Regions from separate parts of the Streptomyces sp. CWNU-52B genome, predicted to be linked through region 1. Evidence: riboswitches for the same ligand, from Rfam matches in the RefSeq annotation. Region 1 holds a riboswitch; each other region holds the start of a gene.
The links. A riboswitch is a leader RNA that binds a small molecule or an ion and turns the genes downstream of it on or off. The one in region 1 is predicted to bind cobalamin.
Positions count from the first base shown of each region.

Region 1 (4,188 bases):
GGGCAGGGCGTGGCGCCCGCCGTCCGGGACGCCTTCGTCGACGCGTACACCGGCACCGAGGCCCTGCGCTGTGCCTTCTCCTACTACCGCGCGATGCCGTCGAGCGCCCGGCAGATCCAGGAGGCCGTCCGTACGGCCCGGCTGACCGTGCCCACCCTGGCCGTCGGCGCCCGGCCGGTGGGCGGAACGCTCGCACAGCAGCTGCGGCCCGTGGCCGATCAGCTCGTCGGCCACGTCATCGAGGACTGCGGGCACATCATCCCGCTGCACCGCCCCGCCCGACTGCTCGGCCTGCTGGAGCCGTTCCTCGCGGAAGCCGCCATGACCGAATAGGCCCGGACAGGAGCGGACAGGACCGGTAAGAGAACATCAACTACCGGACGCCGACGTGCCCACCTCCATCCGCAGCGCCGACGTCCCGTCGTCCACGGGTCCGTCGCGGACCGGGACGCGGTCCGCCACAGCCGGCTCGGCGCGGCACGGCGGTACGAATACGCTTGCCCGCCGTCGCCGTCCCGCATTACCGTGCCGCGGTGGATCTCTTCTCGCATGCTTGGACGGCCTTGCGCACGGCGGTCGCCGACGTCCCGGACGAGGACTTCGAGCGGCCGTCCGGCTGCGCCGGATGGCTCGTACGGGACCTGGTCTGTCATCTGGTCATCGACGCCCAGGACGTCCTGATCACCCTGGTCACGCCCGCCGACACGGAACCGACGGTGGACCAGGTCACCTACTGGCAGCTCGTCGAACCCCCGACCGGGGAGGATCCCCTCGACGCGCTGATCCCCCGGCTGGCCGCCGCGTACGGGGAGCCCCGCTGGCTCAAGTTCCACTTCGACGACGTGGGCTCCGCCGCGGGCCGCGCCGCCGTCCTCGCCGATCCCACCGCCCGTGTCGGCACCCGCGACGAGGTGCTGACCGTCGGCGACTACCTCGCCGTGTACGTACTCGAATGGACGCTGCACCACCTCGACCTCGTCGCGCAGCTGCCCTCGGCAGCCGGGCCGCCCGCCGAGACCCTCGCGGCGGCCCGTGCGGCGCTGGAGAGGATCGCCGGGACCCCGTTCCCCGCCTCGTTCTCCGACAGGGACGCGCTGCTGGTCGGCACCGGGCGACGGACGCCTACCGGCACGGAAGCGGCCGCGCTGGGCGAGTTCGCCGCGCGGCTCCCACTCGTCCTGGGCTGACCCGTCGCGTACGTGCTCCCGGGTACCGCCGTTAGGGTGCCGCCATGGACTCGCAGCACTACCTCTCAGAACTGTTCTCCCTGGAAGGCCGGGTCGCCCTGGTCACCGGTGGCAGCTCCGGTATCGGCCGTGCCATCTCCGAGGCCCTGGCCCGCGCCGGGGCCCGCGTGGTGATCGTGGCGCGCAAGGAGGCCGAACTGACAGCGACGGTCGAGGAGTTGAGCGAACTCGGCGGCCGTGCGGCCTGGGTCAGCGCGGACCTGAGCACCCGTCCGGGCGTGCACGAGGCCGCCGAGCGGGCAGCCGGGATCTTCGGAGAGCCCGACATCCTCGTCAACTGCGCCGGGATCAACCTGCGGCCGCCGATGAGCGAGCTGAGCGAAGAGGTCTGGGACAGCGTCATGGCCCTGAACCTGGACGCGCCCTTCCTGCTGGGCCGCCGGTTCGGCCCCGCGATGGCGGAGCGGGGCTTCGGACGGATCATCCACATCAGCTCGCAACAGGCCCACCGCGCCTTCGTCCAGAGCGGCGCGTACGGCGTCTCCAAGGGAGGGCTGGAGTCACTGGCCCGTTCGCAGGCGGAGGCCTGGTCGCCGCACGGTGTCACCGTCAACACACTGGTCCCGGGCTTCGTGATGACCCCGCTGAACCAGCGCCTGTCGTCGGACCCCGAGAAGGTGGCGGCCCTGGCGGCGCGCACGCTGACCGGGCGCAACGGGCTGGCCGAGGACTTCGCGGGCGCGGCGGTCTTCCTGGCGAGCGGCGCGTCGGCGTACGTCACCGGGCAGGCGATCCACGTCGACGGCGGCTTCTCGGTCCACTGAGCGCCGGCCGCGCCGCGTACCGGACCCACCCGGGCTCACGCCCGCCCGGCGGACGGGCAGGGGGCGACAGGCCCTAGACTGGCCGGCGCAGCTGGTTCGCCCCGTCCGCCAGGCGGGATGCGTCGTAAGAGGGAACCCGGTGGGAATCCGGGACTGCCCCGCAGCGGTGAGTGGGAACGACCGCCGTCACACGCACTGGGCCCGGCCGGGCCTGGGAAGCGACGGCCAGTAGGTGTCTCCCGCGGATTTCCGTGTTCGGAACTCCGCGCAGGGGGACGTGCTCGCGAGTCCGAAGACCTGCCAACTGCCCGTGTACGAACCATTCGTGCGCGGACATCCCGGTGACCTCGTGGGCGGGTCGGCGTACAGGTTCGGCGGTCGGCCGCGGTGTCTCACGCGGGTTCGTCCCCGTCGGACTCGTCACCCTTCGCGCTCGCGTCCCGTCGCCGGGATCTCAGGGATTCGTCTCGCGAAGGAGATCTCCGTGACAGCCAAGCCCGCAGCCGCGGCAGCACGGGCCACCGTGTACGGCTACCCCCGTCAGGGACAGCACCGGGAACTGAAGAAGGCCATCGAGGGCTACTGGAAGGGCCGCGTCGACGCCGACGCCCTCCGGGCCACCGCCAACGGCCTGCGCCGCACGAACTGGCGGCAGCTGGCCGAGGCCGGCATCCACGAGGTGCCCACCGGCGACTTCTCGTACTACGACCACGTCCTGGACACCTGCGTCATGGTCGGCGCGATCCCCGAGCGGCACCGCGCCGCCGTCGAGGCCGACGCGCTGGACGGCTACTTCGCCATGGCGCGCGGCACCCAGGAGGTGGCGCCGCTGGAGATGACCAAGTGGTTCGACACCAACTACCACTACCTGGTGCCGGAGTTGGGCCCGGACACCGTCTTCACGGCCGACTCCGCCAAGCAGGTAGCCGAGTTGCGGGAGGCCCTCGCGCTCGGCCTGGCCGCCCGGCCCGTCCTCGTCGGACCGGTCACGTACCTCCTGCTCGCCAAGCCCGCGCCCGGGGTGGCCGCCGACTTCGACCCGCTGACCCTCCTCGACCGGCTGCTGCCCGTGTACGCCGAGATCCTCGCCGATCTGCGTGCCGCGGGCGCCGGTTGGGTCCAGCTCGACGAACCCGCCCTGGTCCAGGACCGCACACCCGCCGAGCTCGACGCCGCCACGCTCGCCTACCGCGGCCTCGGCGCCCTGACCGACCGTCCGAAGCTGCTGGTCGCCTCGTACTTCGACCGGCTCGGCGACGCCCTGCCCGTACTGGCCAAGGCACCCGTCGAGGGACTGGCGCTGGACTTCACCGAGGCGGCCGCCGCCAACCTGGACGCGCTCGCCGCCGTGGGCGGGCTGCCCGGCAAGCGTCTGGTCGCCGGTGTCGTCAACGGCCGCAACATCTGGGTCAACGACCTGGAGAAGTCTCTCGCCACACTCGGTACCCTCCTCGGTCTCGCCGACCGGGTCGACGTGGCCGCCTCCTGCTCCCTGCTCCACGTCCCCCTGGACGCCAGCGCCGAACGTGACGTCGAGCCGCAGATCCTGCGCTGGCTGGCCTTCGCCCGTCAGAAGACCGCCGAGATCGTGACCCTCGCCAGGGGGCTCACCGGCGGCACCGACACGATCGCCGCCCAACTGGCCGCCAACCGGGCCGACCTGGCCTCGCGCGCCGACTCGGCGATCACCCGCGACCCCGCCGTACGGGCCAGGACCGGCGCCGTCACGAACGCCGACACCCGCCGTTCCCAGCCGTACGCCGAGCGGGCCGCGGCCCAGCGCGCCCACCTCGGTCTGCCGCTGCTGCCGACGACCACCATCGGCTCGTTCCCGCAGACCACCGAGTTGCGCACCGCACGGGCCGACCTGCGCGCCGGGCGGCTCGACAGCGCCGGGTACGAGGAGCGCATCAGGGACGAGATCGGCAAGGTGATCTCCTTCCAGGAGGAGACCGGTCTGGACGTGCTCGTGCACGGTGAGCCCGAACGCAACGACATGGTCCAGTACTTCGCCGAGCAACTCACCGGATACCTCGCCACGCGGCACGGCTGGGTCCAGTCCTACGGCACCCGGTACGTCCGCCCGCCGGTCCTGGCCGGCGACGTCTCCCGCCCCGCGCCGATGACGGTGCGCTGGACGGCGTACGCCCAGTCGCTCACCTCGAAGCCGGTCAAGG
Region 1 covers NZ_JBLFJV010000005.1:511,860-516,047, reverse strand. Annotated here, with positions in the region: gene ACLVWQ_RS05150 (alpha/beta fold hydrolase) at 1-333, shown strand, start outside; gene ACLVWQ_RS05145 (maleylpyruvate isomerase N-terminal domain-containing protein) at 534-1,187, shown strand; gene ACLVWQ_RS05140 (SDR family NAD(P)-dependent oxidoreductase) at 1,232-2,011, shown strand; cobalamin riboswitch at 2,087-2,331, shown strand; gene metE (5-methyltetrahydropteroyltriglutamate--homocysteine S-methyltransferase) at 2,496-4,188, shown strand, end outside.

Region 2 (4,188 bases), on a different contig from region 1:
CGGCCCCGCAGACGGCGGCCAGGAGGGTGCGCGGCAGGCGCAGTTGCCAGACGATCCCGTCCCGGATGGGGCTCAGGTCCGTACTCCCCCAGCCGAGGTGGGACGCGACCACGGACCAGACGTCGCCGACGCGGATGTCGGCGGGTCCGATGGTGATCGCGACGGCGACGGATGCGACGAGCAGGGCCGCACCGGCCGCGCAGAGCAGGCCCACGCGCGGCCGGGTCACCCCGTGAGCCCGGACTTCCGCAGCGCGGAGGCCACTTGTTCGACGCCCTCGACGGTGCGGATGGACGGGTTCATGGCCTGTCCGCTGAGCAGGACGTACCGCTTCTTCTTGACGGCGGTCATGTTCCTGGTGACCGGGTCGGACTCCAGGAACTCGATCTTCTTCTTCGCGGACTCGGCGGTCTGCGACTTGCGGGTCAGGTCGCCGATGACCAGGACGTCGGGGTCGCGGTCGGCCACCGTCTCCCAGTTGATCTGGGGCCATTCCTCGTGGGTGTCGTCGAAGACGTTCTTCGCGCCGAGTTCCCTGGTGATGATGCCGGGGGCGCCGCAGCAGCCCGCCATGTAGGGCGATTCGGAGTTGGCGAACCAGTAGAGGAGGGAGACGTCCGAGGCGTCGATGCCCGACGTGGCCTTCGTCATGCGCTGCTTCAGCTCGGCGACGAGCTTGTCGCCCCGTTCCGGTACGCCGAAGACCTGGGCCAGGTCCCGTATCTCGCCGTAGATGACGTCGATGCCGATCGGTTTCTGCCGGGCGCCGTCGCCGTCTCCGGTGTTGTCCTTGCCCGCGCAGTCGGAGGGCGAGACGTACGCGGGCACGCCGAGCTTCTCGAACTGGTCCCGGGTGGCGACGCCGCCCTTGCCGAGCGTGGACTCGAACGACGCGGCGACGAAGTCGGGGTCGGCGTCCAGGACCCGTTCGAAGGAGGGGTTGTTGTCGGCGATCCGGGGCACCTCGGCGTTGGCCTCGGCCAGGCCCTTCATGACCGGGTCGGTCCAGGTGGCGGTGCCGGCCATGCGGTCGGCGAGGCCGAGCGAGAGCATGATCTCGGTGGTGCCCTGGTTGAGGGAGACGGCCCGCCGGGGCGGGGCCTCCACCCGGACGGTGTGGCCGCAGTTGTCCAGGGTGACGGCTGCCGCGGAGTCCGCGTCGGGTGAGTCGGGTGAGTCGGTGGCGCCGCAGCCGGTCAGCAGGATGGCCCCGGAGACGAACAGGGCGGCGCGGCGGGCGGGTCGTGCGATGGGCACGGGAAGTTCCTCAGACGTCGAGGGCTCGAACGCGAAGCCCGGTCGTACGGTGCTCCCCCGCCGTCAGGGGACCGCGGAGGCCGCCAGCAGGTCTTCGGACTCGGGTTCACCCGGACGAGGCGCCTTCCCGGACCGTCTTCGGGTCCAGTGGCCGATGCCCGCCCGTCACCCTCACCGCTGCGCGTCAGCTCCGGATTTCCACCGGATTCCCTGACCCACGTACATGGGTTCGACTGGCTCCCGCAAGCTATCACGGCGGGTTTTCCGGCCACGCGGCAGCACGGGCGGGCCGGAGTGCCCGGCGGGGACCTGGACACCGGTTCCCGCCGCACGTGCCCGGGAATCAGCACGCCGTGTCCGCTGTTGTCCGGCGCAGCAGCACTCACCCCGTCTGCATCCCGTCCGCATCCCGTCTGTCCAGGAGGCCCACCGTGTACGGCGACCCGGCAACCATCCGCAAGATCCTCTCCGAGCTCGGCGACACCTGGGCCGTCGTCGGCCTGTCGTCGAACGAGCGGCGTCCCGCGTACGGCGTCGCCGCGGTGCTCCAGCGCTACGGCAAGCGCGTGGTCCCGGTCCACCCGAAGGCCGAGACGGTCCACGGGGAGAAGGGGTACGCCTCGCTGGCGGACATCCCGTTCGAGGTCGACGTCGTCGACGTGTTCGTCAACAGCGACCTGGCCGGTGCCGTCGCAGACGAGGCCGTGTCCATCGGCGCCAAGGCCGTCTGGTACCAGCTCGGTGTGATCGACGAGGCCGCCTACGAGCGCACCCGCGCGGCCGGCCTCGACATGGTCATGGACCGCTGCCCGGCGATCGAGATCCCCCTCCTTGGCTGAACGTCCGCCGGTTCGTCCTGGGCGGCGCCCCGAACGCCGAGCCCGACCAGGCGGGTGCGTCCGCGTCCTGGGCGGGCGCCCGGCCGCGTGACGTGCCGCCGTTCCAGTCGCCGTCCCCGAGGACGAGCAGCGGGTCGAACATCACCACCACGGCCGCGAGCAGCAGGAAGAGGACCGGTCCGAGGAGCATCGGCAGCAGGAGCGAGTGGGCGGACCCGCCCGCGCCCACCCCGCCGCTCACGCCGTGCAGATGCACGCTGACCGCCGCCATGCCCGTGTAGTGCATCCCGGTCACGGCGACCCCCATGACCAGGCTCGCCCCCAGACTGGCGAGGAAGCCTCGGATCGCGATGGCCGCCCAGAGCGCGGCGGTGGCGGCGCCGACGGCGATCACGACGGAGAGCGCGACGGTCGGGATGTCGTACCGCAGGCCGCCGTTCAGCCGGATGGCCGCCATGCCTATGTAGTGCATGGCGGCGACCCCGAGGCCGGTGAAGGCGCCCGCGGCGATCAGGGTGAGGGTGCTCGCGCCGCGGTAGCCGACGGCGAAGACGCCGAGACCGACCACGACGACCGCCACCGCGAGGCTGAGGATCGTCAGGCCGACGTCGTAGCGGATGCGGCTCTCCTCGACCTGGAACCCGATCATCGCGATGAAGTGCATCGTCCAGATGCCGCAGCCGATGGACGCCGCCCCCAGCGCGAGCCAGCCGGCTTTCCTCGACGCGTCGTCGCGCAGGGACCGGGTGATGCAGCGCAGTCCCAGCGCGGCCCCCAGACAGGCCATGACATAGGCCGCGAGCGGTGTGAGCGTGCCATAACTGAATCCGTCGACCGTACCTTGCATATGCCAACATCCCCCCGGAATACGACGCTTGCGGGGACAGATGTTCGTGCCGTGGCGGGACGGGAGCAAGAGGTTTCGTGCAATCCACAGCCAACTGTGCCCTCCACCAGTCGATTCCGGTCAGGAGTAGGCGCCTTTGCGGCGGAGGAAGGCATTCCGGTGGCGCGGCTCCCGGACGACGCTCAGCGCTGCGGCTTCGACGTCACCGTGAACGGGGCCCCGTCCGGGTCCCGCAGCACCGCCTCCGTGGCGGACGCCCCGTCCCGGACCGTGCCCCCGTGGTCCAGCGCGGCACGGATGCAGGCGTCGACGTCGGTGACCGTGAAGTGGACCTGCCAGTGGGGCCGGATCGTGGGGTCGGGGGCGGCCTCCACCGCGCCGGAGTGGATCCGGGCCACCACCTCGCCCTCGCTGCGCAGCACCACCTCGTCCCCGTCGTAGTGCACCTCGCAGCAGCCGGGCCGGGAGGTCGCCCACTCCAGCACCTCGCCGTAGAACATGGCGGCGTCGAAGGCGTTGCGCGTGTGCAGCCGCAGGAAGGCGGGGGCGGCCCGGCGCCAGGTCTCCCAGCCGACGACGAGCTGGCCCTCCCAGATGCCGAAGACGGCTCCGTCGCGGTCCGCGAGGAGGGCCGCCCGGCCCGGCGGGAAGGCGATGGGCCCGACCGCCGTCGTACCGCCGCGCTCGTGGCCCCGGGCGGCCGCCTCGTCGGCGCTGTCGACGGCGAAGTACGGGGTCCAGGCGACGGCCATCTGCCAGGTCGAGGCGACGGCCGCGATACCCGCCACCGGCACCCCGTCCGCGTAGGCGATCCGGAACCGGTCCATCAGCGCGGTCGTGCGGAACCGCCAGCCGAGCACCGCCCGGTAGAACTCCTCCGCTGTCCCCTGGTCACGCGCTGTGAGACTGACCCAGCACGGGGCGCCTGCCACCGAGTGACTGGAGACGACGTCGTTGCGGACTCTTGCGTCGCGGTTCATGGCAGTACCGTTCCTGAATCGTGCCGAGGGATGCGGGCGGACGTCCGGCGGCGTGGTGGCGCTCACCGGACCGTGGTTCCGCCTCGCTCAGCATCCCCCGCCCGAGCCCTCCTCGCCCGGAGGCGGGCGGGGGTTCATCGTCCGAATACCCCCGAGACACACCCGAAACAACCGGCGGGCAAGGGCCCCACGGCCGTACGCGGGTCCCGCGCGCGGGGCGCGCAGATCACCCGGCGCCACCGCCTGCGTGTGTTGACGGGCCCCG
Region 2 covers NZ_JBLFJV010000013.1:93,519-97,706, reverse strand. Annotated here, with positions in the region: gene ACLVWQ_RS15395 (FecCD family ABC transporter permease) at 1-229, opposite strand, end outside; gene ACLVWQ_RS15390 (ABC transporter substrate-binding protein) at 226-1,257, opposite strand; cobalamin riboswitch at 1,325-1,510, opposite strand; gene ACLVWQ_RS15385 (CoA-binding protein) at 1,689-2,096, shown strand; gene ACLVWQ_RS15380 (MHYT domain-containing protein) at 2,053-2,943, opposite strand; gene ACLVWQ_RS15375 (VOC family protein) at 3,126-3,923, opposite strand.
Region 2: linked by a shared signal. The riboswitch ahead of ACLVWQ_RS15390 (ABC transporter substrate-binding protein) and the one ahead of metE (5-methyltetrahydropteroyltriglutamate--homocysteine S-methyltransferase) in region 1 are both predicted to bind cobalamin.

Region 3 (4,188 bases), on a different contig from region 1:
CGACCTCGGGGCCCTGCTCCTTGCGGACGATGTGGAGGCAGGCGTCGATGCCGGAGGCGGTGCCCGCCGAGGTGATCACCGGGTCCGCGTCCACGTACAGCACGTCCGGTTCGACCTTCGCGCGTGGATGGCGCCGGGCCAGCGTCTCCGCGTGCCGCCAGTGGACCGCGCAGCGCCGGCCGTCGAGCAGTCCGGCCGCGCCGAGCACGAAGACCCCGGAGCAGACGCTGAGCACCTTGGCGCCGCGCTCGGTGGCCCGGACGAGGGAGTCGAGCAGCTCGGCCGGGTAGGTGCGGCCGACGTAGTGGCTCCCGGCGGGGACGACGATCAGGTCGGCCTCCTCCAGTCGGTCGAGGCCGAACGGGGTGGAGACCGTGAACCCGGGGACGTGCGTGCCCAGGCTCGGCCCCTCGGCCGAGGCGACCGCGAAGTCGTACACCGGGAGTCCGTCGTCGCTGCGGTCGAGGCCGAACACCTCGCACACGACGCCGAGTTCGAATGGATGCACTCCGTCGAGCAGGACGGCGGCCACGTTGGTCAGCATGCTGCCAGTGTGCACCGGATCTGGCAGGAAATCGAGGGTGTGCGGCAGTACTGCCACTCACGGTAAGGAGCGTCAGGCGCGACAGTGGTGTCCATGAATACGACACAGCTGGAAGGCCTGATCGGAATGCTCACCGTCCTCGGAATCCTCGTCCTGCTCGTCCTCCCCTCGGTGTTCGGCATCGTGCACGACCGCCGCGTCGACCGTCAGCTCCGGGAGGCCGAACGCGGCGCCCCGGACCGCGCCCCGGGCTCGCCGTCGCCGCGGGCCCGTACGGAGCGCGCCCTGGGCGGGATCTCGGCCGCGGACGTCACCCGGGCGGCGTGAGCGAGCGCGCCGCCCGCCCAAGGAAAACCCGGCGGCCCCCGTCGCTCCCCTCCGGCACACTGCGGGGCATGGACATCGTGATCAGACGGGCGGAGCCCGCGGAGTACCCGGCGCTGGGGGAGATCACCGCGCAGGCCTATCTCGGGGACGGGCTGCTCGACTTCGGCGGGGGCGACCCGTACCTCGCCGAACTGCGCGACGCCGCCGGGCGGGCCGCCGCGGGCGAGGTGCTGGTGGCCGTGGAGGTCGCGGGGTCGCCGGGAGCGCCCCGCGGCCGGCTCCTCGGTGGTGTGACCTTCGTACCGGCCGGCGGACCCATGGCCGACATCGCAGGCGCGGGCGAGGCCGAGATACGGATGCTGGCGGTCGCGAAGGAAGCCCGCGGCCGGGGCGTCGGCACCTCTCTCGTACGCGCCTGCGTCGAACGCGCACGGGCCACGGACGGCTGCGCGAGCGTCGTCCTGTCCACCCAGCGCACCATGCGCAGCGCCCATCGCGTCTACGAGCGGCTCGGTTTCACCCGCACCCCCGCCCGGGACTGGAACCCCCTCCCGCAGCTGGACGACATCACGCTCCTCACCTACGAACTGACGCTCTGACACACGCCGACACAACATGTAGGGGTGCTTCCGGAGCCCGGCACAAGATGTATGCTCATGCTCGCTGTCGTCGCAGGGGAATCCGGTGCAAATCCGGAACTGTCCCGCAACGGTGTACTTGTACGCGTATGCCCGCATGCCGTCGTACAAGAGTCAGTCCGAGGACCTGCCGACAGCGCGCCCAGACCGTCCGGTCCGGGCGCATGACGTCCGGGCCTCGTGGAGTGGGCCGGTGGACGCGGCGTGGCGCTGCGCAGAGCGCGTACTCCCGTGTGCCCCGAACCCCTCTCCCCGCAGGCCCCCGTGCCGAGCGAGGGAGAGCCCCACGTGACCATCGCGCCAGCCGATCCGGTCTCCGCGACAGGGACCGCGACAGGGTCCGCGACAGCGCCCCGGGTCCAGCAGGACAGGGCCGAGACCGACGGACCGGGAGCCGCGCTGCTGCGGACCCTGACCGACTTCACCGTCGACCTCCCCGGCGCCGACCCCGGCAAGGTCGCCGCCGCCGCACTGCGCGGCAGGTCCGCCGCCGCGGACGAGCCTGAGCTGCGCGAGCTCGCCACGGAGGCGGCCGCGGGTCTCATCTCCGAGGACCCGGTCTACTCGAAGCTGGCCGCGCGGCTGCTCACCGTCGGCATCGCCGAGGAAGCCGCCTCGCAGGGCGTGCGCTCCTTCTCCGAGTCGGTCGCCGTCGGCCACCGCGAGGGCCTGATCGCCGACCGCACGGCCGAGTTCGTACGTGCCCACGCGGCCCGGCTCGACGCGCTGATCGACCTCGAAGGCGACGACCGCTTCGGCTACTTCGGACTGCGCACCCTGCACAGCCGGTATCTGCTGCGGCACCCGATCACCCGGTCCGTCATCGAGACGCCCCAGCACTTCATGCTGCGGGTGGCGAGCGGTCTCGCCGAGGACACCGGGCCCGATCCCCGGGCGGGCACCCGCTCGGTCGACGAAGTGGCGTCCCTGTACCGGCTGATGAGCCACCTCGACTACCTGCCCTCCTCGCCCACCCTCTTCAACTCCGGTACGCGGCACCCCCAGATGTCGTCCTGCTACCTCCTCGACTCCCCGCTGGACGAGCTGGACTCCATCTACGACCGCTACCACCAGGTGGCGCGCCTCTCCAAGCACGCGGGCGGCATCGGGCTCTCGTACTCCCGGATCCGCTCCCGGGGTTCACTGATCCGGGGCACGAACGGCCACTCGAACGGCGTCGTCCCCTTCCTGAAGACCCTCGACGCCTCGGTCGCCGCGGTGAACCAGGGCGGCCGGCGCAAGGGTGCCGCCGCGGTCTACCTGGAGACCTGGCACTCCGACATCGAGGAGTTCCTGGAGCTGCGCGACAACACCGGTGAGGACGCCCGGCGTACGCACAACCTGAACCTCGCGCACTGGATCCCGGACGAGTTCATGCGCCGGGTGGACGAGGGCCGTGACTGGTCGCTGTTCTCTCCCTCGGACGTGCCTGAGCTGGTCGACCTGTGGGGCGACGAGTTCGACACCGCGTACCGCGGGGCGGAGGCCGCCGGGCTCGCGAAGAAGACCATCCCGGCCCGCGATCTGTACGGCCGTATGATGCGCACCCTCGCGCAGACCGGCAACGGCTGGATGACCTTCAAGGACGCCGCCAACCGCACGGCCAACCAGACGGCGCTGCCCGGCCACACCGTCCACTCCTCGAACCTGTGCACCGAGATCCTGGAGGTCACGGACGACGGGGAGACCGCGGTCTGCAACCTCGGCTCGGTCAACCTGGGCGGCTTCGTCGACGCCGGCACGCAGGACATCGACTGGGAGCGGCTTGACGCGACGGTCCGTACCGCCGTGACCTTCCTCGACCGGGTCGTCGACATCAACTTCTACCCGACCGAGCAGGCGGGCCGCTCCAACACCAGGTGGCGGCCGGTCGGTCTGGGCGCGATGGGCCTGCAGGACGTGTTCTTCAAGCTGCGGCTGCCGTTCGACTCCCCGCAGGCGCGGGCGCTCTCCACCCGGATCGCCGAGCGGATCATGCTCGCCGCGTACGAGGCGTCCGCCGACCTCGCCGAGCGCAACGGCCCGCTGCCCGCCTGGGAGAAGACCCGTACGGCCCAGGGCGTGCTCCACCCGGACCACTACGACGTCGAGCTCAACTGGCCGGAGCGCTGGGCGGCCCTGCGCGAGCGGATCGCCGCCGTCGGCATGCGCAACTCGCTGCTGCTCGCGATCGCTCCCACCGCCACCATCGCGTCCATCGCGGGCGTGTACGAGTGCATCGAGCCGCAGGTGTCCAACCTGTTCAAGCGCGAGACCCTGTCCGGCGAGTTCCTCCAGGTCAACTCCTACCTGGTGGCCGAGTTGAAGAAGCTCGGCGTGTGGGACGCGCAGACCCGGGAGGCGCTGCGCGAGTCGTCCGGCTCGGTGCAGGGCTTCACCTGGGTCCCGCAGGACGTGCGCGACCTGTACCGCACGGCGTGGGAGATCCCGCAGCGCGGCCTGATCGACATGGCCGCGGCCAGGACCCCGTTCCTGGACCAGGCCCAGTCGCTGAACCTGTTCCTGGAGACGCCGACCATCGGCAAGCTCTCCTCGATGTACGCGTACGCCTGGAAGTCGGGCCTGAAGACGACGTACTACCTGCGCTCGCGCCCGGCGACCCGCATCGCCCGCGCCGCCCGGGCCCAGGCCCAGACGCAGGCCCAGCCCGAGCCGCAGCCCGCGAAGGCCATTCCCGTC
Region 3 covers NZ_JBLFJV010000006.1:222,462-226,649, forward strand. Annotated here, with positions in the region: gene ACLVWQ_RS08400 (helix-turn-helix domain-containing protein) at 1-544, opposite strand, end outside; gene ACLVWQ_RS08405 (hypothetical protein) at 638-871, shown strand; gene ACLVWQ_RS08410 (GNAT family N-acetyltransferase) at 940-1,470, shown strand; cobalamin riboswitch at 1,492-1,659, shown strand; gene ACLVWQ_RS08415 (ribonucleoside-diphosphate reductase subunit alpha) at 1,798-4,188, shown strand, end outside.
Region 3: linked by a shared signal. The riboswitch ahead of ACLVWQ_RS08415 (ribonucleoside-diphosphate reductase subunit alpha) and the one ahead of metE (5-methyltetrahydropteroyltriglutamate--homocysteine S-methyltransferase) in region 1 are both predicted to bind cobalamin.

Region 4 (4,188 bases), on a different contig from region 1:
AAGACCACCATCCCGGGCCCGGACACCGAGCCCGCCCGTCCGGCCACGGTGTAAGGAATCCAACCGCATGAAGATCGACTGGGCAGCCCTCGGCTCCGTGTTCGGAGTCAGCCTCATCGCCACCGTCGCCCTCGTGGGCCTCTTCACCCTCGGCATCGTCGGCCTCTCCAAGCGGGAGTCGGCAGCGGCCCAGGGCGGCTCCGCGACCCTCGCGGTCACCGGCGCGTACGCGTGCTTCGCGGCCTGCGCGGCGGCCGTGGCCTACGGGATCCACCTGATCATCGTCTGACCCGGCCACCCGCCGGGCCCGTCCACCTCACCCCGGGCCCTCTCCACCGTCGTCCCACCCCGAGGCCGCCCCCGACCCACCCGGTCGGCAGGGCGGCCTCAGCCATGTCCGACGGTCGAATTCCGGTCACCTCACCCGCGCACCGGCGCGCACGGCACCGCGTAACGCCCCTGGCTCGTACGCCGGTCAGCGCCCCCTCGTGTCACTCCGGCCTCGCGCCGGCCACGCCGTGCCGCACCGAGCCGTACGAGCAGTGGTCGCGGATCCCGTGACCACGTGACGCACGGCACAAAACGGCTCCGGCGCAGGCGTGACTCCCCGGTCGGACCCCTGGCGCGATATAAGTCGGTCCGCGGCCCGTCGACATGCCATATGGCATTATGACGGAGACCCGTAGACGTATGGCATTAGGGTGCCCTTCCATCAGATCCCTGTCGGACCGGTGTATGCCTCGCATACGCAGCCGCACAAGGTTCTGGTGCCGCACCCGGCACACCACCCGACATACGTCTGACCGGTCCACGAGGAGCAACCCCATGCCCAGGGAAGTCGACCCAAGCCTGAATCGCCGCCGACTGCGCATCGAGCTGCGCAAGGCACGTGAGGCCACCGGCCAGACACAGACCGATGCCGCCCGAGCCCTCGAGTGGTCGCTCTCGAAGATCATGCGCATCGAGGCGGGCACGGTCAGCGTCTCGGTGACCGACATCCGGGCACTGATGCAGCAGTACGAGGTGACGGACCCGAAGCAGGTCACCGAGTTGGAGGACGCCGCGCGCGGCAGCAAGGGTCCCAGCTGGTGGGCGGCGTACAACGACATCCTCAGCCCCGGTTTCAGGAGCTACCTCGGGTACGAGTCCGCCGCCGCCTCGATCCGCACCTACCACCCCGTGGTCGTACCCGGCCTGTTGCAGACCGAGGACTACGCGACCGCCGTGCTGAGGCAGCGCGCGGACGAGGCGCGCACTCGGCGCATCGTGGAGCTGCGGACGGCGCGCCAAGAGCGTGCGCTGGAGGGCGACGCGCCCCCACCGTGGCTGTTCTTCGTCGTCGACGAGGCCGCGCTGCACCGGCAGGTGGGCGGCCCGCAGGTGCAGCGCAACCAGCTGCAGCACCTCGTCACCATGGCGGCACAGCCCCGTGTCTCGCTCCAGGTGCTGCCGTTCACCGCGGGCGCCCACTACGCCACGATGACGAGCTTCGTGCTCCTCGGCTTCCTGGACGACGAGGACCTGCTGTACCTGGAGCAGCAGGGCAGCACGACGGTGCGCGACGACTTCGAGCTGATCGTGCGCTACCAGGAATGCTTCGAGAAGCTCCGCGAGACGGCGTACGGCACGGAACGCAGCATCGACCTGATCAACCGGATCAGGGAGGGCATCGGCACCGCCTGACCCCGGGCCCTGTGCCCGGGGAGAATGAGGGGAGGCCGCGACATGACGGTCGCGTGGACGGAGTGGTGGCAGGGGGTTCGCGCGGCCCTCCTCCGCTTCCCCGGGCCGACTCCCGGGACGAGTGGGGCGGGTGGGACGAGCGGGGCGCCGGAGGGCGAGGGGGATCCGGACGAACCGGGTCCGGCGGCCGGGGTGCCGGGCCCCTCGTACAACCAGCTCGTGCGTGACGCGATAGCGGACGCCGCGCGTACGGACCGGATGAACAGCCTCGACGAGAACCGCACGGCGGACCGGATCAAGGTGCTGCGGGCCCGGAGCGAGGAGCAGCGGCTCTCACTGAGGACGACCGTCGTCTACTGCACCGGTGGCGTGGTCGTGGTGCTGTTCGCCTTGGCTGGACTGATGACGGTCGCGGGAGTCTTCCACCTCACCTCCGCCTGGGTGCTCGCCCCGATGATCGCGACGGCGATGTCCCTGGTCACCGGTTTCGGCGTCCGGCTGGGCCAGATCATGGCGCGGCACACGGCGGCGGACCACGACGCGGGTGCCGGTTCCCTCAGCGAAGACCGCCGGGCCGTGACACCGGACGAGACCTCGCCCAGCGGACGGGCCTGAGCCGGTCCGGATGCCGGCCCCGCCAGATTCCCAGGAGCAGCGCCACGACGGTGGCGACGGCCACCCACAGGGCCGGGCTCAGGGTGCCGCCCGGCAGCAGCCCGGCCGCCGCGACGCCCACGAGTGTGGCGCTCACCCCGCCGAACACACAGAAAGCGACCAGTCTCGGGGCCGAGGCCGGTTCGGAGGGCGGTAAGTGTGCGCTGTCGCTCCCCCGGTGGACCATGTCGGTCGGCTGACGGCCTGTCATCGCGCTCCCCCTCGTCATGTCCGGTGCCCGGCAACGGACTCCTGCGTGGCCACCGCGTCGAGAACACCGACGAACGCGAGCCACCGGGTTCGGGAGAAGACGACCTGGCCTCCGCTCCGGTTCCAGGAGTCGCGGACCGTCACCGAGTTCTCCGTGACCGCCACCTCGACGCATTCGTCTTCCCCGCTGTGGCTGCTGGTGTGCCAGCGCGGCACGGACAGGTCCTCGTGGTCCACACCGACCTCCTCCTGCCCGAGAGCCGGCGCCCCCCGCGCTGGACCGCCACCCCCGTGTCCGCCTTCCGTGCTCCGTTCAGTCTAGGAAAGCCCGGTGTGGCCCACCAGGGGAAAACCGGCCCGTTCCCAGGGGCCTGTGGGCCTCAGCACACTCTCTCTTCGCAGGTCAACAGCAAGTTGACGGGTGTTCGCGGGCCGTGGTGGACTGCCGGGGCCATCTACGACGGCAGAAGAGGAAGCCGGTGCGAATCCGGCGCGGTCCCGCCACTGTCACCGGGGGTCTCGATCCCCGGGAGCCAGGAACTCTCGTCGTCGGTCTCGTCGAACCAGGGCGCGGACACCCTGAGTGAGGACATATCGCCATGCGCGGCCGCCTGTTGTGGACCTGTGTGTCTCCTGCCAGGTCCTTTCCCGGGGCTCCACCGTCCGTGACGGCGGGCTGAAGCGGTGCGTGCCGATCGCGTCTTCGCGTACGGTGCCGCCGCCGGCCTCCTCGGTGACCTGCTGCTCGGCGATCCCCGCCGGGGGCATCCGGTCGCCGCGTTCGGCCGTGGAGCGCAGGCCGTCGAACGGGTCCTGTGGCGGGACCACCGGGGCTGGGGCGCCCTGCACACCGCGGTGTGCGCGGGCGGCGCCGTCGCCGCCGCCCGCGCCGCCGACCGCTCCGTCCGTGCCTCGGGTGCCGCGTCCGTCGCGCTGACCGCCGCCGCCACCTGGGCCGTCGTCGGAGGGACCTCGCTCGGCCGTGAGGCACGGGCCGTCGGCGCGGCGCTGGCCGCCGGGGACCTCGAGGTGGCCCGCGAGCGGCTGCCGCATCTGTGCGGACGGGACCCGCAGGCGCTGGACGCCGACGGGATCGCGCGGGCCGTCGTCGAGTCGGTCGCCGAGAACACCTCCGACGCCGTGGTGGGCGCCCTGGTGTGGGGCGCCGTGGCGGGGGTGCCCGGTCTGGTCGGGTTCCGCGCGGTCAACACGCTGGACGCCATGGTCGGACACAGGTCGGCCCGCCACCGTCGGTACGGGTGGGCCTCCGCGCGGCTCGACGACGTCGCGGGGTGGCCCGGGGCCCGGCTGACGGCGGCCCTCGCAGCCGTCGCCGGGGGCGATCCGCGCGGCGCCGTCCGCGCCTGGCGCGCCGACGCCGCCCGGCATCCCAGCCCCAACGCCGGCCCCGTCGAGGCCTCGTTCGCGGGTGCGCTCGGGGTGCGGCTCGGCGGGACCCTGTCGTACGCGGGACGGGTCGAGCACCGGCCCGTGCTCAACGGCGCGGGGCGGGCCGTGCGCACCGGGGACATCGAACGGGCCGTCCGGCTCTCGCGACGCGTGAGCCTGCTCGCGCTGGGCGCGAGCGTCGCCGGACGGCTGCTCGCGACATCGCTCACCAGAACGTCACTCACCGGAGCC
Region 4 covers NZ_JBLFJV010000060.1:100,265-104,452, reverse strand. Annotated here, with positions in the region: gene ACLVWQ_RS38535 (anion permease) at 1-54, shown strand, start outside; gene ACLVWQ_RS38530 (hypothetical protein) at 68-289, shown strand; gene ACLVWQ_RS38525 (helix-turn-helix domain-containing protein) at 826-1,683, shown strand; gene ACLVWQ_RS38520 (hypothetical protein) at 1,726-2,298, shown strand; gene ACLVWQ_RS38515 (DUF397 domain-containing protein) at 2,563-2,784, opposite strand; cobalamin riboswitch at 2,977-3,110, shown strand; gene ACLVWQ_RS38510 (cobalamin biosynthesis protein) at 3,232-4,188, shown strand, end outside.
Region 4: linked by a shared signal. The riboswitch ahead of ACLVWQ_RS38510 (cobalamin biosynthesis protein) and the one ahead of metE (5-methyltetrahydropteroyltriglutamate--homocysteine S-methyltransferase) in region 1 are both predicted to bind cobalamin.